DNA from 3 places in the Vreelandella sp. 162(4c) genome. Region 2 is predicted to be linked to each of the others. Evidence: predicted binding sites of a transcription regulator. Region 2 holds the regulator's gene; each other region holds the start of a gene.
What was found. The regulator PhoB, encoded in region 2, activates phosphate uptake and scavenging genes when phosphate is short. The targets are predictions, from matches to a motif close to TGTCATANNNNTGTCANA.
Positions count from the first base shown of each region.

Region 1 (10,272 bases), 320 kb from region 2:
CGCCTTTGAAGACTTCGACGCGCTCGGCAAGGTTGCTGTTGATGATTTGTCGTGGCAGTACACCGTAGAGGCCGCCATAAGCAACGTCGTCACCGGTCAGGTTAAAGCCGCGTACTTTGTACGCTTCGCCATAGATGCCAAAGCCCAGCCCTACCGATACCGAGGCATCGTTTTGCAGCGTATCGCCCAGTGTTTGGGATTGTTGGTTCTCCATCAGCTCACTGGTATAACTGATAACGTTGAAAGGCACGTCCATCGCGTCCTTTTCACCGATCAGGCCCACTCGGCCACCCGCCGCGATTTGGCCACCGGCGAAGGCCGGAGGTGGCGTATCTCCATAGGTCGGTATGGAGCCCGTGACGGTGACGGTCTCCAGGGACTGATTGTCAGCACTCGTTTGCGCCCAGGCGGTCGCGGGCGAAATACCCATCGCGATCAGCGTCAGCGCGCGCAGAAGCCGTGCTTTACGGCGCTTAGCCGCTGTGTTGGAGGTGTTCCCAAGAGACATAGTATCGATCCTATCGTTTTTACAGCTGCACCCAGCCGCCGCGTTTTTATGAAGCCGATATAAGCAAGCGGAGGGCTTGGCTGTCGTGCCATGATCACCTTTCCGGCATAAATGCATATGATAAACAAAATGAGATGTATTAACATATGCGGATGATATTTTTTACGTACTGCCTTGCAAAAAATGCGCATTGACGTCTCAATGTGATCCCTTTTTTCTGATGCTCTCGCTGCTATGTGCCACCGGTCGATGCTCTCTTTCTTGGTTCGCTGCTGTTTAACGGCCGCTTGCTTGCTGCCCTTGTCGAGTGCCCACGCGCAGTGGGCCACTATCAACTGGACCATTGCCGAAACGCTACTGGCCATTGACGCGCCGCTGAGTGGTACCGCTCAACAAAATGGCTACCATGAGTGGGTAGGGGAGCCAAGAATCCCCGACGGCGTTGCAGATATTGGCCTGCGATCACAGCCCAACCTCGAACTCATGGCGCAATCGCCACCGACGCAAACGTTCATTTCGCCGATGTTCGCCAGTTTGACAGAGCGTCTGGAGAGAATTGCCCCCGTCACGTCGTTCTCCCCCTATTCTCCCGGCACTCATACCTGGCAAGAGATACAAACACTCACCCGGCAGCTAGGTGAGTTGACCGGCCACCGGCTGCAGGCAGCGCAGCTAATCAACGAAACGCATGCGTTGATGGACACGCTTAGCCAACAGCGTCCCGATGCACCGCCGCTACTGATGGTGCAATTCATGGATGCCCGTCATGTCAGGATTTTTGGCGACAACAGTCTCTATAATGCCGTGCTTGAACGAATCAATTTGACCAATGCCTGGGATCGGCCTACCAACGCCTGGGGATTTTCACTCGTGGGTATCGAAGCGCTCTACGACTTTCCTGAGGCCACGCTGGTCGTTGTCGAGCCGGTGCCCGCTGGGGTCGAAGACGCACTGGCGAAAAGTGGTTTATGGCAACACTTACCCAGCGTTAAAAACGCCACTCTATTGCGCTTACCGCCGGTATGGAGTTTTGGCGCGCTGCCTTCCGCTCAACGCTTTGCTCGGGAGCTGGTTTCTGCCCTGACGTCGCGCACCCACCTTGAGTAAGCGTTTGAGCGCTTAACCCTATTTCCGATCAGGCTAGGTGCTATTTCATGCGTCAATGGCGCCGGTGGCGCTGTCATTTTGCAGTCTGACCATGCCTTTCCAGCGCTTTTCCAACAACCAACTCCAGCTCTCTTGGTGGATATCCAGCCTCTTGGGGAACATGGTGATATGCCCACTGGGGCGAGAACCGTGACCAAATCGCTCTGGATTTCGTTGGCACCTTAAAACGTTCTGCTGCTTTTATTGTGCAGAATACTGCTCATTAATTTTTCTTGAAGCTTATTTTGCGCACTAAACTGCTCATATTGGATATCTTGAGCACTATTCTGCGCACAGGTGGTGCTTGAAACTGACAGTACAGATTCATTTTGATAAGGCTTGGCACGATGCGGGTTAATTGTCGTTACCTGCCCACGAATATTGGACGCGAGGTTCGTTGGCTTGCGCACTCTTGATACTCGGCTCAAGCGCTGGGGCTGTTATGAAAAAACACGCTGCTGATGATCGTGAAGCGGCGTTGGTGACGCTGTTGAAACGCTTTTATGCGGGCGAGCTCATCGATGGGCAGTTGTTACGTGCCCTGCGGCGCCGCCGACACAGTGAGTTCAATCGCATCATGTCGCCAAAGCTCATCGTCATAATCGATGGCTCGGCCATTCTGGTCGTAGTTGATACGAGTGACGCGCTGAGCAGGCCCTCCTGAGGCCGCGCGCAGTGCCTCAGCCGCACGACTATGCAGCACCGTGGAGCAGAGCTCGAAGCTGACACGGCTGATGCGTATGCCGTAGTGGCTGCGATAGAGTTCGGTGAGTGAGCAGGTCACGAGGTCGTGCTCGAGAATCCCGGGGAAGCAGTCCGCGCGCAGGTAGTGTTCGACGTATAGCACGGGGCGCCCATCGATACGGCGTGCCCGGATGATGTGGAAAACCGGTGCTCCTTCCAGGATGCCCAGGCGGGCCGCGACCTTGGGTTGGGCAGGGCACTGGGTGGCTTTGAGTACCTCGGTTTCCGGGCAGCGCTGCTGGGACGCTACCATTTCCTTGAACGGCAGAGAGGCGAGTAAGTCGTAGCGAAGACGAGGAGGAGAGACGAACCAGCCGCGGCGGCTCTCCCGATAGATGCGACCTTCGGCCTCCAGTTGCATCAACGCCTCACGCAGTGTGATGCGTGTGGTTGAGAAGCGCTCCATCATCTGTCGTTCGGAGGGTAGGCGCCCAGTGGCAGAGGGGGCCTCCTCTGCCAGCATGCCCAGTAGCGCCTGCTGAAGGCGGCTGGTCGGTGGCGTCAGGCGGGGTAAGGCGTTATTCGCGCTAAATGGCGTGGCGTGTGGCAGCGTAGTGGTCAAAGGAAGCTCGCTTCTGGTCTAGTTCAGACTGCTTAAGCTCGCACGCAGTCGTCTGCAGGTTATTTTAGCGAAGGTATCATGTCAGGGCGATGACATGTCTGATCTATAACCGCCAATTTCAGCAGCAATTTCCGCTATTGTAAGGACATGTGAATGTCATTCAAGCGACATGCCTTTGTCATTTCCACCTCCTAGTATGCCTTTTGTCAGCCGTTACTGAACTAGACCAGATGGCGGCATCACCCTGACTAACCGAATGAGGCCATACTGTGAATCCGACACGCTCGTCGCTGCTGCAACTGACGCTAACCGCTGCGCTCGGAACGGCGCTTCTCGCCAGCCAAGCCCAAGCGGATACCGACCTGTCCGAACTGATCGCCGCTGCCCAGGAGGAGGGGCGCGTCGACAGCGTCGGCATGCCGGACTCCTGGGCCAACTGGAAAGACACCTGGGCCGATTTGCACGAACAGTATGGTTTGGAGCACATGGATACCGACATGAGCTCCGCCGAGGAAATTGCCAAGTTCAAGGCCGAGGGTGAAAATGCCACCGTTGATATCGGTGACGTGGGCATCAGCTTTGGCCCCATCGCCGTGTCAGAAGGCGTGACTCAGCCCTACAAGCCGACGACCTGGGAAGAGATTCCCGATTGGGCCAAGGATGAGGACGGCCACTGGGTATTGGGCTATACCGGCACTATTGCCTTTATGATCAACAAGCAGCTAGTGCCGGAGGAGGAGCGGCCGCGCACCTTTGCTGACTTGGTCGAGGGCGACTACAGCGTAGCGCTGGGCGCCGTAGGGCAAGCGGCGCAGGCTAACAGCTCGGTGCTCGCCGCCGCCTATGCCAACGGAGGTGATGAAAATAACCTGCTGCCAGGGCTGGAGCTATTTGCCGAACTGGCCCGCCAGGGGCGGTTGTCACTGGCGGATCCCAGCATCGCCAACCTCGAGAAGGGGGAAGTCGAGGTTGCGCTGATGTGGGACTTCAACGCTCTGAACTACCGTGATCAGATCAACCGTGATGCCTTCGATGTGGTCATTCCTGCCGATGCCTCGGTGACTTCTGGCTACGCCACCATCATCAATAAGCACGCCCCGCATCCAAACGCGGCCAAGCTGGCGCGCGAGTTCATCCTCTCCGACGAAGGGCAGTTCAACCTGGCGGAGGGGTATGCCCGCCCGATTCGCGCCGAGCACCTGACCCTCCCCGAAGCGATCGCCGCCAAACTGCTGCCCAATGAGCAGTACGCCAATGCCCGTGCGGTAGAGGATTTCGACGCCTGGGAAATGAGCGCTCGACAGCTGCCGAGCCAGTGGCAGTCCCAGGTGCTGATCCATCAGCAGTAACCGCCTCCTCTTCCCGACTGACGGCCGCCTCCCCAGGAGGCGGCAAGGAGCCTGTGATGTCTCACCGCGTCATTCTCGTGGTGCTCGATGGCCTTAACCATGCCGTGGGGCGGCACGCAATGGGTCACTTGCATGCCCTCTGTGAAGCGGGCCGTGGCAGCTTCCACGCGCTTAATTGCGAGCTGCCAGCCATGTCCCGCCCTCTCTATGAGTGTTTGCTGACCGGCGACCGTCCTGTGGACTCTGGGGTGGTACATAACCAGGTGGTACGCCGATCAACGGGTACCAGCCTGTTCGATCTGGCGGTTCGCCAAGGGCGGCGTACCGCTGCGGCGGCCTATCACTGGGTCAGCGAGCTCTATCTTGAGGCTCCCTTTGTGCCTGCCCGCCACCGTTTCCACCAGAATGCGGAGAGCGCGATCCAGGCTGGCCTCTTCTACTGGCAGGATCACTACCCTGACGATCACCTGTTCAGCGACGCCGAAGCGCTGCGCCGGCTCAACGCCCCTGACTTTCTGCTGGTGCACAGCATGAATGTCGATGATGCCGGTCATCGCCATGGCGGGGATTCGCCCCAGTACCGCAACGCCGCACGTCGGGCCGATAGCGCCCTGGCCGACTATTTGCCGCAGTGGCTGGCTGAGGGCTACCAGGTGATGGTGACCGCCGACCACGGCATGAACGCCGACGGTTCTCACTCGGGCCTGCTGGAGGAGGAGCGCCGGGTGCCACTATGGCTATTTGGCGAGGCATTTGCTCATGCGCCGGTGGCATCGCTGCAGCAGCCAAGGCTGTGCGGTACCTTGGCCACCTTGCTGGGCCTGGAGCATGACAAACCCTATCACGCCGAGCTGCTGGCCGAGGGGAGGGCGGCGTCGTGAAGCGTCTACTGCCCGCCTGGCTATGGCTGGTACCCTTTGCGCTGGTATTCGTGGCCTTCCAACTGGCGCCGCTCGGCTGGATCGCCATCAGTGCCTTCCACGTCGAGGGCGCCTGGGGGCTCGGCCACTTCAGGGAAATCGCGGGTTCGACCTTCTTTCGGCAGGCCATTGGGCGCAGTCTGGAGATCTCACTGATTTCGAGCCTTCTGGGGCTGATCATCGCCACCCTGGCGTGCCACAGCCTGACCCGCACCAGTGGTCCGCTGCGGCGCTGGATGATCGCCTTCACTAACATGACCAGCAACTTTGCCGGTGTACCGTTGGCCTTCGCGTTCATCATCCTGATGGGCGCCAACGGGGTGTTGACCATTGCCCTTCAGCGTCTAGGGCTGATCGACAGCTTCTCGCTCTATTCGCGCAACGGCCTGATCGTGATCTACACCTGGTTCCAGATTCCCCTGGGCATACTGCTGCTGTTTCCTGCCTTCGAGGGGCTGCGGGCAGAGTGGCGGGACGCTGCCAGTCTGCTGGGCGCCGGGCGCATCGCCTACTGGCGCCATATCGGTCTGCCGATCCTCCGGCCGGCACTGGCGGGGACGCTGACGATCCTGATCGCCAACGCCATGGGCGCCTATGCCACTGTTTATGCGCTGGTCAATACCAGCTACAACCTCATGACTATCCGTATCGCCAATCTGGTCTCGGGGGATCTCTTCCTGCAGCCCAATCTGGCCAGCGCACTGGCGCTGGTTCTGGTCGGGTTACTGGCAATGGTCACCCTGATTCAGCAGTGGATAGTGCGCAGGAGCCATTATGTCGCAGAACGCTGATCTCACCCTATCCCGACCAGGGGAGTCGCCACTGCCAGCACTTCGCCTTGCCTGGCCGTCGCCCTATGCACTGGTGGTGTGGGGTGTGTTCACGCTACTGGCGCTGCCGCTGCTCGCCACCCTGGGGTATGCGTTGGCGTCCAGCTGGGGGGCCACCCTCCTGCCTGATGGGGTGACCCTGAAGTGGTTTTGGGAGCTATGGAGTACACCGCGCTTTCAGTGGGCCTTCGCCCGCTCACTGCTGGTCACTCTAGGTGCGCTGGCGCTGAGTTTGGTGCTGGTGGTGCCGGTAGCTTTCCTGGCGCATACCCGCTACCCACGGCTGGATGCCTGGATGAGTGGCCTTATCCTGGTGCCCTTTGCAGTGCCTCCTGTGGTCTCCTCGGTAGGACTGCTGCAACTCTACGCTGGCGGCCCGCTGCCACTGGTGGGCACCCCCTGGATTCTGATGTTTACCTACGTGACGATCGCGCTGCCCTTCGTCTACCGGGCCATTGCCAACAGCCTGCGCACCATCGATGTAAGGTCACTGATGGAAGCCGCGCAATTGCTGGGGGCAACGCCCTTCAAGGCCTTCTTCCTGGTCATTCTTCCCAACATCCGCGTGGGAGTGCAGGTCGCCGTGTTCCTGTCCTTCTCCTTCCTGATCGGCGAGTTCGTCTTCGCCAACATGCTGGTAGGCACGCGCTTCGAGACCCTGCAGGTGTATCTCAACAATATGCGTGGCTCCAGCGGCCACTTCACCAGCGCATTGGTGATAACACTCTTCTTGTTCACCCTGCTGCTGACCTGGTTGGGGAATCGTCAGGCCGGTCACGCCATTACCAAGGGGGCCAACCCATGACGACCCTAAGCGGTGCTCCGGTAGCCAACGACAGCACCCTGGCCTCTGGCTATCTCCATCTCGAGGGGTTGGCCAAGCGTTTCGGCACTACCCAGGTGTTTTCTCACATCAATGCGGTGATAGCCAAGGGTGAGTTCGTCACGCTGCTGGGGCCCTCCGGTTGCGGAAAATCGACCCTGTTGCGATCTATTGCCGGGTTGAATCGGCTGGATGAGGGGCGAATCGTGGTGGATGGCGAAGAGATCACCGCACTTCCACCGCAGCAGCGTGGTGTTGGCATGGTCTTCCAGCATTATGCGCTGTTTCCCAACATGCGGGTGACCGACAACGTCGCCTTCGGCCTGCGTATGCAGAAGGTGCCGCATGAGGAGCGCAGCCGCCGGGTGGATGAAGTACTGCGTCTGGTAGAGCTCAATGTGCATGCTGACAAGTTTCCCCACCAGCTCTCCGGCGGACAATGCCAACGCGTGGCTTTAGCAAGAGCGCTGGTGGTTGAGCCACGTATCCTATTGATGGATGAGCCGCTCTCAGCGCTCGATGCCCGTATCCGCGGCCATCTACGTCAGCAGCTGCGCGATATCCAGCAGACATTAGGGCTGACGACCCTGTTTGTGACCCATGACCAGGAAGAGGCACTGGTGATGTCTGACCGTATCTTCCTGATGCATGACGGGCACATTCTGCAGCAGGGAAGCGCCGAAGAACTCTATACACGGCCCAGGGACTACCACGCGGCGGGCTTTATGGGGCACTACAACATATTGCTCGGCGATCAGGCCCGTCCGCTGTTAGGAGAGGGTTTCGACTCAGCACGCGTGGCGCTGCGGCCAGAGGCCCTTTACCTCCAGCCACTGGCAGACGGAGCGATGGGCGTGGAGCGACCGGCTCGCCCTGGCCCAGAGTGCCCCGGGGTCATACGCCGCTGCCAACTGCTCGGCAACATCGTGCGCTATTCGGTAGAGTGCCCCGGGGTGGTGCTCTCTGTTGATACGCTCAACCGCGGTAGCCGGCATCTGCTGACGGAAGGCAGCCAAGTAGGGGTGGTGGTGGACCTCGATGAGGTTCAAGCGTTCGTAGAGTAATTAGGCCCCGTTTATCATGTGCCTTTATCAGTGGCGCTCTAAAGCATAGCGGTGGCAAGGCATATCGTAACGATAGCCAGCGCCGGCAGAAGAGAACGCCCGCTGAAGTGCCAGTAGTCGAAGCGAATGAAGGGCTGACATCCCCTTGGCCACCGGGGGCAAACAACAGAAGAAGCGCGGTAGGGGCGCCGCGCTTTCATGCCATATCAGACCGCAGGGCCTAAATTATTAACAGGGTACTATGCCGTCGACTCACTCTTCTTGCGGCGGGACAGTCGTGAAAAGAGAGGCATAAGAATGACAAGAAGAATCATGGCAATAAGCACCTTCGACGTGGTATTCGCTGCCAAGGCTGTCCAATCGCCTCCACCAATGCGCAGAGCCAGACGCAAGTTCTGCTCGGCGAAGCCACCGAGAATTAGGCCCAGCACGACTGGGGGCAATGGGAACTTCAGTTTGTCCATAAAGTAGCCGATAAAACCGAAGCCCAGCATCAAGTAAACGTCGAACATCCGGCCATTGATCGAGTAGACCCCCACTAGAACCAGGGTGATGATGAAAGCGCCAAGCAGTGGACGCGGCAGACGCAGAACCTGTGCAAAGCTGTTGGTGGCCAGGGCGCCGCCAAGTACGATCAGCAAGATGGCGGCGAACAGGAACTGCCACATGAAGCCGAACACAATGCCGGGGTTGTCACGGAAGAGCATCGGGCCAGGTTGCAGACCGTGGATCATCAGGCCACCGAGCATCACTGCAGCCACCGCGGTACCGGGGATGCCGAGCGTCAAGGCGGGAATCAGTGCCGAGGCGGTATCGGCGTTGTTGGCGGTCTCGGAGGCCGCTACGCCCTCGGGTTCGCCCTTGCCCCAGTCTTCGGGATTACTGGATGCGCGACGTGCTTCGTTGTAGCTGAGAAAGGCCGCCATTGATCCGCCAGCGCCCGGCAGGATGCCGACGAACACGCCGATCACCGAAGAGCGCAGCCAAGTCTTCCAGAATCTCAGCATGCTCGGAAAGGCCTTCCAGAGGCTCGTCGTATTGAGCTTTTTGGCCGTGGAGGTGTCGACATCCACGACTTCCTCCAGGAGGGCGATTGCCGGCGGTATGGCGTAGAGCCCGACGAGTAGCACCACGATGTTGATGCCGTCGAGTAACTCCAGGTGGCCGAAGGTGTAGCGGTCATATCCGGAGATAGAGTCTAGCCCGACCAGCGAGACAAAAACGCCGAAACAGGCGCTCAACAAGCCCTTGAGGACGTCTCCGCCGAGCAGGAAGACGATGGCCGAGAGGCCGAAGACGGCGACCCAGAAAACCTCGGAGGGGCCAAACAGCAGTGTTACCTTGGCCAGCGGCGGGGCCAATAGCATGAGCACGATAGCCGAGACGATGCCACCGATGGCGGATGACACCACTGAGACCTGAAGCGCATAACCGCCCCTGCCTTGCTGGGCCATTGGGTAGCCGTCGAAGCTGGTGGCTACGGCGGCGGGGGTGCCGGGAATGCGCAGCAGCACCGCGGGAATAGCACCACCGTACATGGCGCCGTTATAGATACCGGCCATCATGCCAAGTGCTACCAGTGGATCCATGCCGAAGGTGAAGGGAATCAGTACCGAGATTGCCATGGTGGCGCTGAGCCCGGGCAAGGCACCAATACAGATGCCTGTTATAACGCCGAGCACGACAGCGGCGAAATTGCCGAGAGACAGCACCGCTGGGAGTGCATCAATCAAACTTCCATACATGTGTCAGCCCTCTTTCAGCGTATAAAGAATTCAGTGGGGAGATCCTGACCCATTAGCAAAGCGAAAATTATTGCCAAGCCTCCGGTGAATATCAGATCCGCCAACAGCAACCGTTTGATATCCCGATAGCCGAAGCTCCACGCCACCAAAGGCACCATAACCGCGGTGGTTGTGTAAAAGCCGATCAAGCTCACGCTGGCCACGTAGAGCCCAATGGCCACGACAATGCCGAGAAAGCGCGGCAAATTCTCGAATATTTGGTGCCGTGGGGCTTTAAAGCGCTCGCTTCGCGTGGCGGCAAAAACCCGTAAGATCATTAATACAGAGAGCCCGATTAGCGTGCTCAGCATTGTTATAGGCAGCAGGGAGCTCATGGTCGGCATGTCGGGTGTGCGTAGCAGAAGAAACCCTGCGACAACGATGATGGCGATACCGGTGATGAGGTCGGGATGAGGCCCTTGCCCTGAAGTGGTCTGTTTCATGTTCTATTCTCTGGCTGGCTTGCTCGTAGAGCGTCTACCACCAAGCGAGTCGAGCGACATGGTGGAGGTGACGTTTTATCCTGTTACGGGGCGTGACGA
Region 1 is NZ_CM176981.1:2,970,302-2,980,573, forward strand. Features, by position in the region: gene AC4EYZ_RS13740 (TonB-dependent receptor) at 1-508, opposite strand, end outside; gene AC4EYZ_RS13745 (ABC transporter substrate-binding protein) at 758-1,615, shown strand; gene AC4EYZ_RS13750 (UTRA domain-containing protein) at 2,187-2,960, opposite strand; gene AC4EYZ_RS13755 (ABC transporter substrate-binding protein) at 3,230-4,309, shown strand; gene AC4EYZ_RS13760 (alkaline phosphatase family protein) at 4,366-5,190, shown strand; gene AC4EYZ_RS13765 (ABC transporter permease) at 5,187-6,020, shown strand; gene AC4EYZ_RS13770 (ABC transporter permease) at 6,004-6,864, shown strand; gene AC4EYZ_RS13775 (ABC transporter ATP-binding protein) at 6,861-7,946, shown strand; gene AC4EYZ_RS13780 (tripartite tricarboxylate transporter permease) at 8,186-9,691, opposite strand; gene AC4EYZ_RS13785 (tripartite tricarboxylate transporter TctB family protein) at 9,706-10,173, opposite strand; gene AC4EYZ_RS13790 (hypothetical protein) at 10,172-10,272, shown strand, end outside.
Region 1: AC4EYZ_RS13750 (UTRA domain-containing protein) is a predicted target of PhoB. The motif match lies at 3,038-3,055, and genes of this name have one in related genera.

Region 2 (10,272 bases):
TTTTGCTGGCCGGAATCTGCAGCGGGGCACCGGTTTGCGGATTTTTGCCGGTACGTGCTGCGCGCTCACGTACCGTGAAGGTACCAAAACCAATCAAAGCGACATCTTCGCCCTTAGCAACGCTGTTGGTGATCTCATCCAGAATAACGTTCAGCACTTGGCCAGCTTTATCTTTGGATAGGTCGGCACTTTCAGCGATGGCTGCAGCGAGTGCAGGTTTGCGCATAAGGAATCTCCCCTTTTTAAAAGAAATCAAACATCAAACAAATGCATGTTGTTGGGTGCGTAGCCGATTAGGTTAGCTTCTCTAGCCTAGTCGTGAACGCGACGAAAATCAGCCTAGCAGTGCAGGTGCTGCTCTGGAAAGCTCCACTTTCCTTCTCACGCAGCCGCCTGTCAACGCAAAACCAATCAAACGACCGTCTTTATTTTCAGCCAAGGCACTGATATCACCGCCTTCGCCTTCAATTCGCCAGTGCTCAGGCGTGTTCGTTGGCGGGTAGGCCACCACTGGTAGCAGCGGCGTTTTAACCACTACCGGCCAAGCACCGAAGCTAACCGGCGTGGGCGCGCCTGAAAGGGTTGCCGCCAGCGCCTTAACGCTGGCTTGTAGTGGCTGCACGTACATGGCATTAACACCGTCTACGCAGGCTGCATCGCCCAGGGCGTGGATATTGGGGTGCGATGTACGCAACTGGCGGTCAACGACTATACCGCCAGGTGATACGTTTAAATCAGCCGATTCGGCAAGTGCTGTGCGAGGTACAAGGCCGGTTGCCATCAACACGAGATCAGCGCTGACAGCGTCGCCGTTATCCAGACGTAATACGATATCTTCGCCGCTTTCGGCCGCTATCGAATCAATCGAACGTGCAAGGTGAAGATGGATACCTGCTTCGCTAAAGGCATCGCCTAGGGCGTTCCCTAAGGGCGGTGGCAGCAAGCGAGGAAGTAGGGTTCCTTCTGGGGCAATGAGGCTGACACGATGGCCGCCAGCGTGGAGGTCGTTGGCAAATTCACAGCCGACCAGCCCCGCGCCAACAATCGCCACCCGTGCAGGGCCCTGGCCTAGCGCCGTGTGAAAGCGGCGGTAGTCATCCAGGTCGTTAATGGTAAAGCAGCGTGGGGCTACGCTGGGTTCAATGCTGAAGGGCACCCGTGGTGCAGCGCCAGTGGCCAGTACCAGTGTGTCGTAGCCGAGCACCATGCCGCCTTCGAGCAGAATTGTTTGGTTATCCACATCCAGTGCGGTTACCTGGGTGTGGATAACCATTTGGGCATTTAGCTCTTCGCCCAGGTCAGTAGCGCTGCGCTGGGCTAATTGTTCGGGCACCAGGCCCTTGGCGAAGCCGGTGGAGAGCAACGGCTTGCTGTAATCATCGCCGCTGTCGGCGCTCACCAGCGTGATTGAGCGTTGGTCGCCCAATCGGCGCAACGCCCGGGCAAGGCCAACCCCTGCCATTCCAGTGCCAATAATCACCAGCGCAGCGTGCGAAGAGGTTTTCTGTGTTTGGGTGGCGGGCATGCAGACACCAAAAAAGTTGCTAAATAAGATTGCGAAAAAAGAAGCGCTAAACCGAGTCGTTAAAAAAGTTGCTGAAACAAAAGCCTTTCAGTGCCCATGTTACACTAGCCAACCCGTTAATTGCCCTGGAGAACTCGGTGACGGCTGCTGCTTTTCGGCAAACTCCTCTATTTTCCCGCTGGCGCCCGATTGATGCGGCGCGCCCGGCGATGAGTGCTTCCTGGTGGCAGTGGGTTGCCTCCACCGACTCGTTAACCGCCCGCTTAATGGTCGCAGGTGGCGAGAAGCCGTTTCGAGTACGACTGCTGCGCCAGGGGGTTGGTTGGCCGCGCCAGGATGAGGCTCAGGCGCTGGGCATTGGTGCCAAGCGTTACGCCTGGCTGCGGGAAGTGGCGCTGTGCTTAGATGGAACGCCATGGGTGGTGGCGCGCTCGGTCGCCCCGCTCTCACAGGTAAAGGGCCAACGGCTAGAGTGCTTGGGCGAGCGCTCGCTAGGTAGTTGGCTATTTCGCCAGCCGGGTTTAGTGCGTGGGCCATTGGAAGTAACGACGCATTCCCCCCAGTTTGCTAGCGTCAACGGCATACAGGAAGGCTGTGCCTGGGGAAGGCGCTCTGTTTTTTATCACGGCTGTAAGCACGGCAGTCTGTCATTATTAGTGCAAGAGTATTTTTTGACGGCGATGGCGGATGATCTTGGCCTGCCTTCGCGCTAGGCTAGCGCCTGCATCTTATTCTTCGTGAGGTAAGCATGGATCGTTCACTGTTGCGGCCGAAGGGATGGGCTCGCGTGGCAGATTTTTTACAGCTGATGCGCTTGAATCGGCCGATAGGCACATGGCTTTTGATGTGGCCGACGCTGTGGGCATTATGGGTGGCTGCGGAAGGTGTACCAGGGCGAAATGTGCTGCTGATTTTTGTGGCCGGCGTTTATGTGATGCGCGCTGCGGGCTGCGTGGTCAATGACTATGCGGATCGCCACTTCGATGGGCATGTGAAACGCACAAAACAACGTCCGCTAGCGACGGGCCGTATCAGCGAAACCGAAGCTCAACTGCTGTTTATCGCCCTGGTGGCCGCTGCGTTTATTCTGGTATTACTGACCAACTGGTTTACGGTGCTGCTCTCGCTGGGCGGGGTGCTGCTGGCGATTATTTATCCGTTTATGAAGCGCTATACCCACTTTCCTCAGGTGGTGCTGGGCGCGGCTTTTTCCTGGGCAATTCCGATGGCTTTTGGCGCCGTGCTCGGCCACGTGCCGCTGGAAGCATGGCTGCTATTCTGCGCTAATGTGTGCTGGACAGTGGCCTACGATACCCAGTACGCCATGGTCGATCGCGACGACGATTTAAAAATTGGCATTAAATCGACGGCCGTGCTGTTTGGAAATGCGGATCGTTTGATTATCGGCTTACTCCAGCTAGCCACCCTGGGGTTGCTGGCTTGGGTAGGCTGGCGGGTTGGTTTAGGTGGTTTCTTCTGGTTAGGGCTAGCGGCAATGGCAGCGACTTTTCTGCATCAGCAGCGCTTAATTCGCGACCAGGAGCGGGATGCCTGCTTCCAGGCGTTTCTCAATAATCACTGGTCGGGACTGCTGATTTTTGCCGGTATCGCGCTAAGTTGGTGGCCTGCGGCTGGCTGATCGAGGCGATTGTCATGTAATTGTCATCAAGTCATGGTGTTATCGTCACTGACATGTCATTGATCTGTTTATCTTTGAACTGTTTTTCTTTGAACTAGTTTCTTTGAACACCGTGAGGCTCTGGTATGACCGCCAAGACCGTTCTGATTGTCGATGATGAGGCGTCGATTCGCGAGATGATCGCGGTAGCGCTGGAAATGGCTGACTATCGCGTGCTCGAAGCGGATAACGCCCAGGATGCCCATGCCATGGTGGTCGACCACCAACCCGATTTACTGCTGCTGGACTGGATGATGCCCGGCACTAGCGGTATTGAGCTGGCGAGACGCCTAAAACGTGAAGAAACCACCGCTGAAATCCCGATTATTATGCTCACCGCGAAAGGCGAAGAGGATAATAAAATTCAAGGGCTTGAAGCCGGTGCCGATGATTATATCACCAAGCCTTTTTCACCCCGGGAATTGGTGGCACGGCTAAAAGCGGTGCTGCGCCGTGCGACGCCACGTGGCGTTGAAGACCCGATTGAGATTAACGGCCTGCTGCTTGATCCGGTGAGCCACCGGGTAAGTGCCCACGGCAAAGCGCTGGAAATGGGCCCCACCGAGTACCGTTTGCTGCAGTTTTTTATGACTCACCAAGAGCGCGCTTACACACGTAGCCAGCTGCTTGACCAAGTGTGGGGCGGCAATGTTTACGTTGAAGAGCGCACGGTCGATGTGCATATCCGCCGCTTGCGTAAAGCGCTGGGTGACGTGCATCAAAACCTGATCCAAACGGTTCGGGGTACCGGTTACCGTTTCTCTGCACGGGTGTAAATGTGCGTTTATGGAGTCGTGAGCTGTGGCGAATAGCGTGGCTGGCCACGCTGGGCACTTGCTTGGGCTGGCTGTTGGGCTCGGCTGGGCTGGGGCTCGCAGCAGGGCTTGCGGGATGCCTGTTTTACCACTTACGACAGTTACGCGAACTCTATTTGTGGCTCACCCTCCACCCTAACGATGAACCGCCTGCCGCTCGCGGGATGTGGGGCGAGCTATTCGATCGTTTATACCGCTATCAAAAAAGTCAGCGCATCACCCAAAGCCGTCTGCGGGCTACTTTGGCACGTATTCAAGAGTCGTCTGAAGCAATGCGTGATAGCGTGGTCATGCTTGATCGCCACGGTGATTTGGAGTGGTGGAACAGCGCCGCCACCGCCATGCTGGGGCTACAAACCGCCCATGATCGTGGTCAACACATTACCAACCTGCTGCGCGACCCGGGCTTTATCAGCTATTTTAATTCGCGTAACTACAGTGAGCCGTTAACGCTCACCTCACCGATTGATGAACGGCGAATCCTGCAGTATCAAATTACCCTCTATGGTGACGACGAACGCTTAGTGATGGCTCGCGATATCACCCGCTTGCATCGTCTTGAGCAGATGCGGCGCGACTTTGTCGCCAACGTTTCCCATGAGTTACGTACGCCGCTGACCGTTCTCTCCGGCTATTTGGAAACCTACAGTGATATCTCCGACCAGCTTCCGCCGCGCTTGGGACGTAGTATTCAGCAAATGCAGGAACAGACCCAGCGGATGCAGAATCTGGTCAACGATTTATTGCTGCTCTCGCGTTTGGAAATTGACCAGGGCGGCCAAGATCATCATCCACTGCCACTCGAGCCTTTACTGCAAAGCGTTTGTGATGATGCGCTGGCCCTATCGCATCAACGTCATACCATTACCGTCGCCCTTGAGAGCGATGCCCGACTGTTAGGCAGTGAACAGGAGATTCGCAGCGCCGTCTCTAACCTTGCCTTTAATGCGGTTCGCTACACGCCTGCTGGCAGCCAAATCACCCTGCGCTGGAAAGCTAGCGCTACTGGTGGCGGCTATATCGATGTGGAAGATAACGGTGAAGGGATTGATCCCGTTCATATTCCCCGACTAACAGAACGCTTTTACCGTGTTGATAAGGGGCGCAGCACTGCGACTGGCGGCACAGGTTTAGGCTTGGCGATCGTTAAGCACGTGCTATTGCGCCACGATGCGCAACTACAAATTGAGTCCCTTCCCGGCAAGGGTGCGTTGTTTCGCTGCGCCTTCCCCCCCTCGCGTCTTGTTTAATTTAGCAAGTCATTCCATCGCATAATATTTGTAACAATGTGCAATATTGGCATGCAAGGTTGGTAAAGCTTTACCCATGTGCCATTTTTACACAGCTCAAAGCGTTGTGTCGTGACTCAGTTGATGCCTTTTTGGCATAACTTATTTTTAAGTAAGAGTTTGATTTTGTTGTTTTTATTTATATTCTTCAGTTTTTTGGCATGCCTTCTGCAGAGTACAGATTGAAGGAAGATGACCGCAGGAATTGCTGGCTTCTCAGTAAGCCTTTCTTTCTTCATTAAGCGGTACTAAACAGCGATCGGAGGTAGGATATGACGTCCAAGGATTTTCTCAAGAAAGCTGGCATTTTAGGTGTATCTTTTGGTCTGATGGCAAGCCCATTAGCTTTTGCACAAACTGATGAAAATTCGGCGATTGACGAAAACCAAGGTATTACCGCTGACGAGCAACCGATGGATTCCCAAGGTACCGGTAGTTCAACTGGCAGTGATACAACAGACATGACTGACGATTTAACCCATGACGAAGGTGATGGTGCCAGCGACATGGATCCGCAATCAAGCAGTCACTCAGACGATGCTGAGTATGACAAGGATGAGCTTGTAGAAGAAAATGGCGGTAGCTAATTATCTATGACCTTTTAGATATCATTAAAAGCTTTTCAGAGAATGAATAAGCGATTAACAGGATGTTACAAAAGCAAGAATGCTTTTAAGATTCACGGATGAATCAGTAGGCAATCAGAACACTAGTCAGGGTTAATTCCAAGGTTGGAGCCCCGCACAAGGAGTGGAAGCTAGCGTTAGTTATTACCTATAGCCAATTCTGATATCGGGCCCCGCAATGCGGGGCCTAATTTTTGCTGCCTACTTTTTATCTCGCTTATTCCCCCGCTACTTTCTCCCCTATCTTTTCCGCCGATCTTTCTTTGCGCCTCTCTATCCAATGCCATGTTTTGTTTTTTATGAATTGATGCCGTAGCGCTTTGTTGGCATCGAGCCTTTTATTTTGCTGAGTGTGTCATAAAGGCACAGACAGTTTTGCGCATGTGTCATTAGTGCACATGTAATTAGCGTGCTTTTGTTTTTAGCGGCGTATAATTGTGCGCAATGTATTTATTTTAAATTATTGATTTATATAAGTATTTTATTTTTATAAGAGAGTTGGCATTACATATGCTCTCTAGAGGTAGTGAAGCTAGCCGCAGTGAGATCTGGCCAGAGAGCCCTTCTCACTTCACTTCAGCGGTATCAAACGGTCACCAGGAGTAAATAGTATGTTTAACGATTTTGTTAAAAAAGCAGCCGTCGTAGGTCTCTCTTTTGGTTTGCTGGCAAGCCCGCTTGCCTTTGCCCATATGTCCATCGAAGCAAATCAAGATTTGACCGTTGACGATGAGCCTATTCAAGCTCAATCACATCATACCTCGGGTCAGGCTAAATTTAGCCCCTCTGATTTGATGTATGACGAAGGCGACCGCCCTCGAGTCATCAAGGCAGAGTCGCATCACACTAGCGCTCAAGCGGAGTACACAGCAAAAGATTTGACCCAAGACGTAGGTGATGGAAACGTTTGGTAACAAAAATTTGCAATTCTGAAGAAATATATTACGATTAACACGTGAGCTAAACACGCGAAAGCGTGTCACACCGATACGGATGCATATCGATTCAAGGAATGAATCAAACGACAATCAGAGCGTTGGTCAGGGTTAAATTCCAAGGTTGGAGCAGCCCCGCAAAAGGAAAGGAAGCTAGCGCTAGTCATTGTCAAAGTCTTGTGTCCTTAGACCCTGCTGATGCGGGGTCTGATTTTTTGTGGCATCCAACACCTCTCCCACACTATTCTTGTTTTAGTTTAAGGTACGGCTTTCTAGCGGAGCCTAATTTCATTGCGTCGCTATTTATACACTGCCCATCATCAGCCTGCCGGTGGGTTATGTCTCAGGCATCCGGTCTCACAATCATTTTGACCGTAAAGGGTGAGCTAACTTTTTTGACGCCTAATATGCAACGCAAAGCGTAATAGCCGTTCTAATCATCGATGAACGGAATCCATGGATAATGAGGAGAACATCTTGCTGTTAAAAGAAATGAGCCAAAAAGTCGCCATAGTAGGTATTGCTTTTGGTTTGGTCGCGAGCCCCATGGCGATGGCGCACTCATCTATTGAACTGAACCAAGACCGCACCGCTGGTCAGGATGTCATTAACAAACCTGAGTCGCATGCAGCTTCCAAACCATCTCATGTCTCTGCGGGCGACTTGAACCGTGACGAAGCTGATAGCTTGGACTTTTCGCCTTCCAGTAGCCGTCCTTCTACGGCTGAAAAAGGGCCTACTTCTCGCCAAGAGGGTTACACTCCTGGAGAACTCAACCGGGATGAAGGTGATAGCACCGACTGGTAAATAATAGGATAAGTGTAACTGCTAATGTAAGCGTTACTCGCTAAAAACCCCGCTTTGGTGGGGTTTTTGCTATGTGTTAAAAGCCAACGACATCAGTGGTGATGCCCATCAGCAGCTTCGCTACCGTCTTGGGCGCTCTGTATCCAGACCTCGATGTCTACGTCACCTTGTTCAGCGAAGGTGAGCGTGAGGGGAAACCGCTCACCCTCCTTCAGCGGCTCGGTTAAGCCAATCAGCATTAAGTGAAAGCCGCCACCAGGGCGCATGGTATAAGTCTCCCCTGCCTCGACACGAATCTCGTCCACATGCCGCATCTGCATCATATCGCCGTCCATTTGCATATCGTGCAGCTCAACGTTGCTGCTCGCAGAACTGCTCGCGCCAACCAGAGTGACGGGGCCTGAAACGGCGGTGATATCAAGGTAGGCGGCACCGTTTACCGCACCCGGTGGGGTTGGGGTAGCGAAGGGGTGCGCAATGCGAAGAGTCTCTGTTTTTACGTCGTGGGCTAACGCCATAGATGTCATCGAAATAGACATAGCGCCAATCAAGAGTACGCCACCCAGCCAAGCCATCGGTTTTATCATGCGGTGATTCCTTTGTTGTTGATTGAGCCCAGGATCGACGAACAAAATATAAAGGTAGCAAAGTGACGTAGCCTGGGTAATAGGCGCCTACTGCGGTGTAATGCCACGTGCATCGCCACGTTTGTCGCTACGTACGTCTCTATAGTGGTCGTCCCACAGCAGTACGGCACCCGCAACGGCGCCGGGAATCAAAAACAGGTTGGCCAGCGGAATCCAGGTAATTAAGGTCACTAACCCCCCAAAGGTGAGGCTTTGCCACCAGCGCTTAGAGAGCCGTTGGCGCATATCGGCAAACGTTACTTTGTTGTTATCCATTGGGTAGTCTAGATAAGTGATTGCCATCACCCAGGCAGAAAACAGTGCCCAGAGTAGCGGAGCAACTATATTGACGCCTGGAATCCAGCTAAGCACAAATAGGCCTGCGGCACGAGGCAGAATATAGGCGAGCTTAACAAACTCGCGTCCCACAGCATCGATGGCTGTTTTGGTCAGGTTTCGGTCATCAATGGGTTCGCGGCCAGTGGCTTGGATTTCAACTTTGGCGGCTAAAAAGCCGTAAAAAGGGGCTGCAATCAAGCTGGTAACCAGCGTGAAGGTAAAAAACACCACCACCAACAGGCTAATCACAAACAGGGGCCAGATAAGCCAGGATAACCAGTCAAGCCAAGCGGGTACCATGCCCATCCAATGGGCGAGCCAGCCATCAAAACGGTTGAGCACAAAGCTGAACATGCTCACGTAGACAATCAGGTTGACCAGAATAGGCAGAAAAACATAGCGGCGCATACCCGGTTGATACACACAGCGTGTACCTCGGCTAAGCGCAGTGACAGCATCCAGCATTTAGGTGAGCTCCTCGTGATTCCAACGTCCAGGCTGCGTGGCAGCCTGGACGTATTGCAGGAGGAAAGCCCCATCAGGTCAAGACTTTTTTGGCACCTGTGGTTCCAGTTCATCGGTGTCGCTATGGCGAATATCCAAACCTTTGACGAGATAGACCACGTACTCAGCAAGGTTATCGGCGTGGTCGCCTACCCGCTCCAGCGCGCGCAGTACCCACATGATGCTGAGTACTGACGTAATAGAGCGTGAGTCTTCCATCATAAAGGTCATTAATGAGCGCATAGCGCTGCTGTACTCGTCATCCACCAGTTCGTCTTCGCGTACGACCTGCATAGCCAGGTCGGTATCAAAGCGGGCAAAGGCGGTGAGCGCATCGCGCAGCATTTTACGTACGTGCTCGCTAATGTGACGCACCTCCACCAGGCCACGAATGGTGCTAGAACTTTCGCTCAGGAGCAGGGCGTTGCGGGCGATTTTACTGGCTTCATCACCAATGCGCTCTAAGTCTGAGGTGGCGCGGATGACGGCCAGCACCAGACGCAAATCGGAAGCAGCAGGCTGGCGGCGCGCCAGTACGCGGGTGCATTCGTCGTCGATTTGCAGCTGCAGGTCGTTGACTTGGCGGTCATTGTCACGCACCTGCTCGGCTAACCGGGTGTCTCCTTCCAGTAGGGCAAAGACAGCGTCCTGCACTTGTTTTTCCACCAGACCGCCCATGGCCATCAGGTGGGTTTTCAGCTCTTCCAGCTCCTGGTTGAACTGGCGAGAGATATGCTGGCTGTGAGAGTCGCTAGTAATATCCATGGAGCACTCCTGACGGTTCAGTTGCTAAGGCCTAGGTGATACGGCCGGTGATGTAGTTTTCAGTGCGTTGCAAACGGGGGTTGGTGAAGACCTGATCGGTAGGGCCGTATTCAACCAGCTCCCCTTGATGCAAAAAGGCGGTGTAATCCGATACGCGCGCCGCTTGTTGCATATTGTGGGTGACCAGGATCAGCGTCAGCTCCGACTTGAGGTTACGGATCAACTCCTCAATTTTGAGGGTTGAAATTGGGTCTAGAGCTGATGCTGGCTCATCAAGCAGTAGCACGTCGGGTTGTACTGCTAAGGTACGGGCGATCACCAGACGCTGCTGCTGGCCACCGGAAAGCTGCCAAGCGGAACGGT
Region 2 is NZ_CM176981.1:2,649,905-2,660,176, forward strand. Features, by position in the region: gene AC4EYZ_RS12180 (HU family DNA-binding protein) at 1-226, opposite strand, end outside; gene AC4EYZ_RS12185 (NAD(P)/FAD-dependent oxidoreductase) at 335-1,525, opposite strand; gene AC4EYZ_RS12190 (chorismate--pyruvate lyase family protein) at 1,663-2,238, shown strand; gene ubiA (4-hydroxybenzoate octaprenyltransferase) at 2,274-3,164, shown strand; gene phoB (phosphate regulon transcriptional regulator PhoB) at 3,290-3,979, shown strand; gene phoR (phosphate regulon sensor histidine kinase PhoR) at 3,982-5,268, shown strand; gene AC4EYZ_RS12210 (hypothetical protein) at 5,580-5,894, shown strand; gene AC4EYZ_RS12215 (hypothetical protein) at 6,545-6,847, shown strand; gene AC4EYZ_RS12220 (hypothetical protein) at 7,325-7,675, shown strand; gene AC4EYZ_RS12225 (copper chaperone PCu(A)C) at 7,768-8,262, opposite strand; gene cysZ (sulfate transporter CysZ) at 8,350-9,105, opposite strand; gene phoU (phosphate signaling complex protein PhoU) at 9,184-9,909, opposite strand; gene pstB (phosphate ABC transporter ATP-binding protein PstB) at 9,941-10,272, opposite strand, start outside.

Region 3 (10,272 bases), 2.1 Mb from region 2:
GCCGCTGAGGATATCGCGCATTTGCCTGCTGACACGGCGCTCATTGTTGCCCATGCTCGGGCAGTTCCGCGGCAGCAATGGACACACCTAACGCGACGCCTACCGACACTGGTAGTCAGTGACTCGCGTCAGGACGCCGACTTGATCAAAGCGATTGATGTGGGGCTGGTGGACTATATTGTCCATCCGCTGCGACACGCCGAGCTGTTGCGACGAATGATCCGTAAGGCCATTAAGCTCAACGATTTGGCGCTGGAGCGCGAGCGTGACCATGCGCGGCTGGCGGAGTTAAACGAGAGCCTAGAGACCCATCTCGCGCTGCTGCGGATGGATCAGCAGAGTGGAGGGCATATCCAGCGGCGTTTGTTACCGCTGCGGCCCAAGGTGATTAACGGGGTGTATTACGACTACGTATTTGCTCCTTCGCTCTATTTGTCTGGTGATTTTCTCGATTACCAACGCTATAACGAGCGCTACAGTGCCTTCTATTTCGCCGATGTATCGGGGCATGGTGCCTCGTCGGCATTTGTTACCGTGCTGCTCAAATATTTATGCAACCGCTGGCTGAGTGAGTGGGATGGCCAGCATCCGGAAAATCTGCCGCCTGATTGGTTAAAGGCGATGAACCGCGAGCTGCAGGGCACCGATATTGGTAAACATGCCACCTTATTTGTCGGTGTTATTGACCACGAGGCGCATACTCTTCACTATTCGCTCGGCGCGCAGCTTCCCATGCCCCTGTTGGCAGCAGAAGGAGAGCTACGCCGTTTAGAAGGCGAGGGAATGCCGGTAGGCCTTTTCCCCGATGTGGAGTATCCTTCGCTGAGTTGTGCATTGCCGAATAAATTTCGTCTATGGCTCTGCTCAGATGGAGTATTGGAATGCTTGCCGGGTAAAACGCTCGACACGCGGCTCAAGGAGCTTGAGCAATTAGTAAGCGAGAGTGTAACGCTTGAGCAGTTGCGCGACCGGCTAGCAGAAACGAATGCACTCCTTGCCGAAGGGGATGCAGAGTTTGATGCCAACCAAGAGCGCGATGCTTTACCCGATGATCTAACAATCATGATGGTGAGCGGATTTGGTCATGCTGATTGAAGAGGGCCGCATTAAAGCGGCGTTCGATTCTGGTGTTTTTATTCTAAAACTGTGTGGTGATGTGCGTTTGACGCTCTGCGCCACGCTGGATACTCAAGCCCAGCGTCTTGCCGAGACGCCGGGGTTGCGTGCCGTATTGATTGACCTGCGTGAAGCCACCAATGTCGATTCGACGGCGCTTGGTTTTTTGGCCAAGGTCGCGATGGCGGTGAAAGGGCGCCTGGAGCAGCCGCCGACGATTATTGTCGATAATCCTGATGTACGGCAGATGTTGGACGTGATGGGCTTTGCGCGTTTCTTCACGCTGATGGAAGCGCCGCTACAACAGACGAGTACGCTCAACAATGAGCTTGAAGAGCTGCCCCAAGAGCCGGCAGACGAAGAGGGACTGCGCGATCGTATCCTGGAAGCCCACCGTATTTTAATGCATATGAACGAGCATAACCGTGAGCAGTTTCAGCCACTGGTTGACATGCTTGAGTCGCAAGACGCCACTACGCATCACTAAGCTCCCCTCTCCTTGATAAGCCCCTGGCCTCTCCCAAGGGCTATCTACCGATAGTCTCCAATCCCGACAAAGGCCTTAAAATCAGCTATGATTAGCGGCCTATCTATTCCAGTGCGTACATTATCGCCTTAAGGAGACCCATGGATCTTAATCCTCGCCGGGTAGCACTGTTGGTTGCCGCCAATACGGCGCTGGCACCCTTTGCTATCGACGCTTATTTGCCTGCCATGGGTATCATTGCTGAAAGCATTGGCGCCAGTATTCACCGTACTGAACTCTCCATCAGCGTATTCTTGTTCGGCTTTGCATTGGGCCAGCTATGCTTTGGGCCGCTTTCGGATCGGATGGGTAGAAAGCCTGTGCTGTTGGGCGGATTGGTGGTGTTTATGCTGGCAAGTCTTGCTATTACGATGGCGAACAGTTTGCCCACGCTGCTGGCTTGGCGGTTTATTCAAGCGCTGGGAGGCGGGGCCTGCGTGGTCAACTCGGCGGCGATTGTGCGCGACTGCTTTAGCGGGCGTGAGGCCGCCAAAGTGATGTCCACCATGGCAATGATTATGATGCTGGCGCCGCTGGTGGCGCCTGCAGTGGGCAGTTTGCTACTGCACGTGGCCGGCTGGTGGCTGATTTTTGTGTTCTTAGCCGTTTACGCAGGCTTTTTGCTCTGGCTGCTAGGAACGCGGTTACCTGAAACCCGCGATATGTCGCTGCCGGCAGCTTCACCACGGCAGGTAATACGCAACTACGCCAGCGTGCTTAAGCATCGTGAAGGCATGGGCTATATCTGTGCGGTAGCGGCTTCCTTTGCGGGCCTGTTTGCCTTTGTGACCGCTTCGCCGTTTCTTTATCTCGACTATTTTGGCCTCTCGCCCGGCACTTATCCGCTAGTGTTTGGGGTCAACGTGGTCGTTATTGCGCTCTCTAATCGGGTCAATATTCATCTGCTCCGCAAGCGCACTCCTCAGCAGAATTTGCGTTTAGGGTTGCTTATACAACTGGTGGCCGCGCTTGGGTTGGTAGCGGTGACCGCCCTGGACATCGCGTCGCTAGTGATCGTGGTGCCGTTGATTATGCTGTTTACCGGTATGATCGGGCTGATTACACCCAACGCGATCTCGTCGTTACTGGATCATTTTGGCCATATCAGCGCCACGGCAACGGCGCTACTGGGCGGGATCCAGTTTACCTGCGGCGCCCTCGCGGGAGTGATGGTAGGGCTGTTCGAGGTAGAGCATCTTTGGCCCATGGTACTCACCATGCTGGGCGCTGCGTTGCTAGGCAATATCGGTGTGCGCAAACTGACTAAAGCACCTGCTGCGGATGAATAGTTTTCAAATGGATAGAGCATATGGATAGTTTGAATGGGTAAGTTGAATGGATAGCATGCTGGCTTGGGTCAATATGCCGATGAGCACTTGGTTAGCTTGCTCCGCCGTACTGTTAATGGGTGCTTTTGTGCAGCGCGCTACCGGCTTTGGTTTGGCCATTATTGGCGCACCGCTACTGTTGATGCTAGAGCCTCGTCTGGTGCCGGTCACTCTGGTACTGTTCGGATTTACCGTCTCCCTGATGATGGTGCGTCATTACTGGCACGAGGTGCGCCTGGATTCCATTGGCATGGCGCTAGTGGGGCGCCTTCCCGGCAATGCGCTGGGTATTTGGCTGCTACTCGCCGCCCCCATGTTTGTGTTAGAAAAGCTGATTGCGGTCATCGTCCTGTTTGCGGTACTCGTCACCTTGTGCCGCTTTCAGTTGCCGGTAAACCGAATAACGCTGTTTGGCGCTGGGGTGCTCTCTGGCATTTTTGGCACCGTTGCGGCTATTGGTGGCCCACCCATCGTGCTGCTGATGCACGGCTTACCCACTGATCGTGTGCGCGGCAATCTAGCCGCCTTTTTCATTTTGACCTCTCTATTGACCTTAATCACCCTTGCCTTGGCTGACCAGATTCAGCTTTGGCATTTCCAGGTCGCGCTTACCTTCCTACCTGCAGTATTAATAGGTAACGCCTTGGCAGATACCGTAGCCCACCGTTTAGACCGACGCATGCTGCAAGGTGCCTCGCTGGCGTTATGCACCCTCGCGGCGCTAGGACTTTTGTGGTGATGTAAGGTCGGGTTGCCTCTATGTAACGAAAAATTTTCTACGTTTTGCTCGCTGTCATGAAGTTGTCATGGAACCAGTGCAAGGTATGCCTTGCGAAGGCCAGATCCCTACATGAACAGGAGTATTTCGCATGAACCGTATTCTCAAAACCACCGTTATCGCGGCTGCTGTAATGAGCGTTGCCGGTGTTGCTCAAGCCCGTGATCAAATCCGAATCGTTGGTTCCAGTACCGTTTACCCGTTTGCCAGCTACGTAACGGAAGAGTTCGGTGCGACTACTGGTAACCCGACGCCTGTTATTGAATCGACTGGTTCGGGCGGCGGTTTGCGTCTGTTCTGTAATGGTGTTGGTGAAGGCACACCCGACATTACTAACGCTTCTCGTCGCATGAAAGTGTCTGAGTTTGAGCGTTGTGAAGAGAACGGCGTTACCGATATCACCGAGGCTAAAATCGGTTCTGACGGCATCGTATTGGGTCAATCAAGCGAAAACGATGACATTGCTTTAACCCGCGAACAGATCTTCATGGCGGTAGCTGCCATGGTGCCGGTTGATGGCGAGTTAGTTGAAAACCCCTACACCAACTGGAGCGAGATCGATTCTTCGCTGCCAGACCGTGAAATCTCCATTTATGGGCCGCCGACAACTTCGGGTACCCGCGATGCTTTTGAAGAGCTGGTAATGGAATCTGCGTCTGAGGGTATGGATGTTTACGGCGATGAAGGCTACACCGATATTCGTTCTGACGGTGTTTACATCGATGCCGGTGAAAACGACAACCTGATCGTTCAGCGCCTTTCAGAAGACACCGGTGCCTTTGGTATCTTCGGCTACTCTTTCCTTGAAGAGAATACTGACACGATCAGCGCCGCCAGCATTGATGGCGTCGATCCTGAGGCTGAGGCGATCAGCTCCGGTGACTATCCTATCGCGCGTTCACTGTGGTTCTACGTGAAGAACCAGCACGCTGAAGACGTCCCGCCGATGTACGATTACGTCGATATGTTTATGAGCGAAATGATGATTGGCGATGATGGCTACTTGCGTGATATCGGCTTGATCGTTCTGCCAGAAGGAGAGCGCGAAGAGTGGCGCCAGGCTGTTGCAGATCGCACTTCAATGACAGCAGACGTTCTTAAGTAAGTTGGTAGGTCAGATTAAAAGTGGTCGGCAGCGCAAGCTGCCGACCCGTTATTGTTGATAGGTTTCTTAACCGGTGACCACGTGAGAGAGATGCGATGCAGACCAACCAGCTTCTTCTGATTTTTTGCAGTGCATTATTGCTGCTGGGGCTGCTGGCTTTTTTTGCTGGCCGTTCAAAAGCCACTCGGTTACGTAGCGCGGGTACGGCGATGTTCGCCCAGCCTGACCAATACGCTTGGTTTACAGTACTCTCCACCGCCGGGCCAGCCGTGGTAGTGAGTGCCTTGGGCGCTTTCGTTTTGCTTCTAATGGGCGCCGACATTCCTACGCTTTATCTGCTGGCGGCGAGCTTAGTGATAGCAGCCATCGGGCTACTGGTGAGTCTTAATCAAGTAAAACCCGATTTTCATGCCCGTCAAGCCATTGAGCGGGTCATTCGCATGACCCTGGCTGGGGCAGCGTTAATCTCCATTTTGACGACCTTTGGTATTTTAATTTCGATTATTTCCGAGGCGCTGCGCTTTTTCCAAATGCACAGCTTCTGGGAGTTCATCACCGGCACCACTTGGAATCCAGGCGCGAGCTTTTTAGCATCCGCGGGTCGCGGTGATGGTAGCGGCGCTGAGTTTGGCTCGGTACCGCTGTTTGCTGGCACCTTTATGATTACCGCCATCGCTATGCTGGTGGCGGTGCCTATCGGTTTGCTTTCAGCGATTTATATGTCTGAATTTGCACCGCGCAAAGTGCGTACCGTCGCCAAGCCGGTGTTAGAAGTATTGGCAGGTATTCCTACCGTCGTTTATGGCTTTTTTGCCGCCATCACCGTGGCGCCGATCATTGTCAATATTGCCGGTTTTCTGGGGCTCGATGCGTCTTATAACAATGCGCTGGCACCCGGCATTGTGATGGGCATTATGATCATTCCGTTTATCTCATCGCTATCTGATGATGTGATCAATGCGGTGCCCGATAGCATGCGCCAGGGGTCGCTGGCACTCGGTATGACCAAAGGGGAAACGATTCGTGATGTGGTAGTGCCCGCTGCCATGCCGGGGATTATCTCAGCGTCGCTCTTGGGTATGTCTCGTGCCATGGGTGAAACCATGATCGTGGTTATGGCGGCGGGTATGCGGCCTAATTTAACCGCTAATCCGCTGGAAGATATGACCACGGTGACTGTGCGTATCGTGGCGGCGCTCACCGGCGACCAAGAGTTTGAAAGTGCCGAAACATTATCAGCTTTTGCCCTTGGACTCGTGCTCTTCGTGATCACACTCGCACTCAACTTGGTGTCAGTATTGATGATCCGTCGTTTCCGTGAAAAATACCGCGTGAATAACCTGTAACGCCGAGGAACTGTTTCGATGAGCCACTCTTTTGACGAAATCAGCCAGCAGCTTAAGCGGCGTCACCGAAAGTCTACCCGCCTTAAATGGATAACCATGGGATCGTTAGGTCTCGCGGGCCTTTTTCTGGTGCTGTTTTTTGCCGATATGCTGAGTAAAGGTCTACCCGCTTTCCAGCAGGCCTATATACAAACCGAGATTAGCTACACACAAGAAGCCGAAACCGATGGGCGGCGGGCGTTTGATGAAGAGCTGTTGCCGTTAATTAGCCGTACGGCGGTGCGTACAATTCCATTAGAGTTGCGCAACAATCCTGACATGATCGGCACCAGTAAAGCGGAGTGGGTATTAGCGAATAGTGATGTCGATCAATACTTGAAGGGACACCGGCATCGCTTGAGTGACGAGGAGCAGGAAGCCCTTGATGCCCGAGTCGAATCTGGACAGGTGGATCTACGCTTTAATACCACTTTCTTTGGTTCGGGTGATTCAAAAATTGCCGAGAACGCGGGCATTTTATCGGCAGTGGTCGGCACCATTATGACCATGATCGTCACCCTGGCGATATCTTTCCCGATCGGCGTGATGACAGCTATTTATCTTGAAGAGTTTGCGCCGGATAACCGCTTAACCCAGATTATTGAAATTAACATCAATAACCTAGCGGCGATCCCGTCGATTCTATTTGGTCTGCTGGGTCTTGCGATCTTTATTAACTTTTTCGGGGTGCCGCGGTCGTCTCCATTAGTGGGCGGTATGACGCTGGCATTGATGACGCTGCCAGTGATCATTATTTCGACACGTACCGCACTGCGTAGCGTGCCTGAATCCATCCGTCACGCAGGCTTTGGGGTGGGCTGTTCACGCTGGCAGGTAGTGCGGGATCACGTTCTACCCTTAGCAATGCCGGGTATTATGACAGGTTCTATTATCGGCCTGGCGCAAGCGATGGGTGAAACGGCGCCGCTGATTATTGTAGGGATGGTGGCCTTTATCCCCGATGTGGGCGTTTCCTTTACCAACGCGGCAACAGTGATGCCTGCGCAAATATTCACCTGGGCTGGTGAACCTGAGCAGGCGTTTGTGGAAAAAACTGCTGGCGGTATTTTGGTGCTACTCACCATACTCATCTCACTCAACGCTTTTGCCGTTGTGATGCGTAAGAAATTTGAGCGTCGCTGGTAGGCCAGTGCGTTTTAGAGGACATTTCTATGAATAGCCATGCAACTGTAATGAACGGCCAGCAGACACCTGCGGTTGGGCAACCCTATACACGAAATGAAGCTGCGTGCCACGACCTGAGTTTCCGGGTTCGCGATTTGAATCTGTGGTATGGCAAAAACCAAGCGCTGAAGAATCTAAATATTGATCTTTTTCAGAAAAATGTGACGGCGCTGATTGGCCCTTCGGGGTGTGGTAAGTCGACGTTCTTACGCTGTTTGAATCGTATGAACGACCTGATTCCTAGCGTACGCACCGAAGGCCTGGTCGAGATGGACGGGTTGGACGTTAACGCACCTAAAATGGATGAAGTGGCGCTCCGTCGCCGGGTGGGCATGGTTTTCCAAAAGCCTAATCCGTTTCCTAAGTCGATCTTTGAAAATATCGCTTACGCACCACGCATGCACGACTTGGTCAGCCGTAAAGCCGAGCAGGAAGAATTGGTTGAAAAAGCGCTGCGTGACGCTGGGTTGTGGAATGAGGTGAAAGACAAGCTGCATGAGCCAGGCACCTCTCTGTCCGGTGGTCAGCAACAGCGGTTGTGTATTGCCCGCGCTATTGCGGTTCAGCCTGATGTGATTTTGATGGATGAGCCAACCTCAGCGCTTGATCCTATTTCCACCGCCACCATCGAAGACCTGATGGACAAGCTGAAAGAGAAATTCACCATCATTACCGTGACGCATAATATGCAGCAGGCGGCGCGGGTGGCGGACTACACGGCGTTCTTCCACCTGGGGGAAATCATTGAGTACAACGACACCAAAGTGATGTTCTCAACCCCGGCACAGAAGAAGACCGAGGACTATATCTCGGGTCGTTATGGTTAATTAATGCTTGCTAATTAATACTTACTACGCAGGCCTACTACACGGTGGTGGGCCTGTTTGTTAGTAGGCGTTTTTTTAAGTGTTTATATATGTTTTAACGTATATAGCCGTTATGCTTTCTCTTAATAGATTGTGTAACCGTTAGCTTAGGAGGCACTCATGGCACTACGTATTGGCATTAACGGCTTTGGGCGGATTGGGCGTTTGGCATTGCGCAGTTTGTGGGGGCAGGTAGACGCTGGCGCGGTAGCAATAACACGCATTAACGACCCGGGCGGCGATGCGGCAACCTTTGCCCACCTGCTGGAGTTTGATTCAGTTCACGGGCGCTGGACACCAGGGAAGGGTATCTTGGCAACCGATGACGCTATCGTTCTCGATGGAAAAACTGTCGTCTTTAGCGCTAATAAAGCAATTGCCGATAGCGATTGGTCGAACTGCGATATCGTGATCGAGTGCTCGGGCGTAATGAAAACCACCGATAAACTGCAGGCGTACATTGATCAAGGCGTCGGTCGTGTGGTGGTGAGTGCGCCTATGAAAGAGGCGAACGTGCTTAATGTGGTGGTGGGGGTGAACGACCACCTTTACGATCCTGCTCAACATAAGATCGTTACCGCTGCCAGTTGCACCACCAACTGCCTGGCACCGGTAGTCAAAGTCATTCAGGAAACCTTTGGTATCCGCCATGGCTCGATGACCACGGTGCACGACATCACCAACACTCAAACCATTTTAGATGCCCCGCATAAAGACCTGCGCCGCGCCCGGGCTTGCGGCATGAGCTTAATCCCCACCACCACCGGCTCGGCCAAAGCCATCACTGCTATTTTCCCCGAACTGGAAGGCAAGCTAAACGGTCACGCGATTCGTGTGCCGCTGGCTAACGCTTCGCTTACCGATATGGTGTTCGAGCTTGAGCGCGAAGTGACCGTCGAAGAGATCAATCAGGCGCTAAAAGCCGCGGCTGATGGCGAGCTTGCCGGTATTTTGGGCTATGAAGAGCGCCCGCTAGTGTCGATTGATTACCGCACCGACCCGCGCAGCTCGATCATTGATGCGCTCTCCACCATGGTGATCAATGGCACCCAGCTAAAACTCTATGCCTGGTACGACAACGAGTGGGGCTACGCCAACCGCACGGCAGAGTTGGCCCTGATGGTAGGTAGTGGGCAGGTAGGCGGTGAGCAGGTGGGCCGTGGCTGATTTATCGTTGTTAAAGCGGGTAAAGGCGCTACCTTTCGAGGTGCGCCAATATATGCTGATTACCGGCAACTACTGGGCCTTCACGGTAACCGACGGCGCGCTGCGTATGCTGGTGGTCATGCACTTCCATCAACTGGGTTACTCGCCGTTAGAAATCGCCATGCTGTTTCTGTTTTACGAAGCTTTTGGTGTGGTGACTAACCTGGTAGGTGGCTGGTTGGGTGCGCGGTTGGGTCTCAACCGCACCATGAATGTGGGGCTTGGGCTGCAAATTATTGCGCTTGCTATGCTGATGGTACCCGCTAGCCTGCTGACAGTTGCTTGGGTGATGGCCGCTCAGGCGCTGTCGGGGATCGCCAAAGACCTCAACAAAATGAGCGCTAAAAGCGCCGTTAAAGTGCTGGTGCCAAAAGAGAGTGCTAACGCCAATAGTTCACTCTACCGCTGGGTGGCGATGCTGACTGGCTCTAAAAACGCGTTAAAGGGGCTGGGCTTTTTTGTTGGCGGGTTGCTGCTAACGTTGATTGGCTTCCAGGCCGCTGTGTTGGTCATGGCGGTGATGCTTGGCAGCGTGTTACTGCTTTCACTGTTGAGGCTTAAGGCGGATTTAGGCCGCCAAAAAGTAAAGCCCAAGTTCTCCGAAATCTTCTCAAAATCACGCGCTATTAACGTGCTCTCCGCGGCGCGCTTTTGCCTGTTTTCGGCACGGGATGTGTGGTTTGTGGTAGCGCTGCCGGTGTTTTTATACGATCAGCACGGCTGGACACACTGGACAGTGGGTGGGCTGTTAGCGGTATGGGTGATCGGTTATGGCGG
Region 3 is NZ_CM176981.1:4,703,225-4,713,496, forward strand. Features, by position in the region: gene AC4EYZ_RS21600 (PP2C family protein-serine/threonine phosphatase) at 1-1,095, shown strand, start outside; gene AC4EYZ_RS21605 (STAS domain-containing protein) at 1,085-1,603, shown strand; gene AC4EYZ_RS21610 (multidrug effflux MFS transporter) at 1,744-2,931, shown strand; gene AC4EYZ_RS21615 (sulfite exporter TauE/SafE family protein) at 2,978-3,709, shown strand; gene AC4EYZ_RS21620 (PstS family phosphate ABC transporter substrate-binding protein) at 3,840-4,853, shown strand; gene pstC (phosphate ABC transporter permease subunit PstC) at 4,949-6,199, shown strand; gene pstA (phosphate ABC transporter permease PstA) at 6,218-7,384, shown strand; gene pstB (phosphate ABC transporter ATP-binding protein PstB) at 7,411-8,250, shown strand; gene AC4EYZ_RS21640 (ArsJ-associated glyceraldehyde-3-phosphate dehydrogenase) at 8,410-9,456, shown strand; gene arsJ (organoarsenical effux MFS transporter ArsJ) at 9,509-10,272, shown strand, end outside.
Region 3: AC4EYZ_RS21620 (PstS family phosphate ABC transporter substrate-binding protein) is a predicted target of PhoB. The motif match lies at 3,762-3,779, and genes of this name have one in related genera.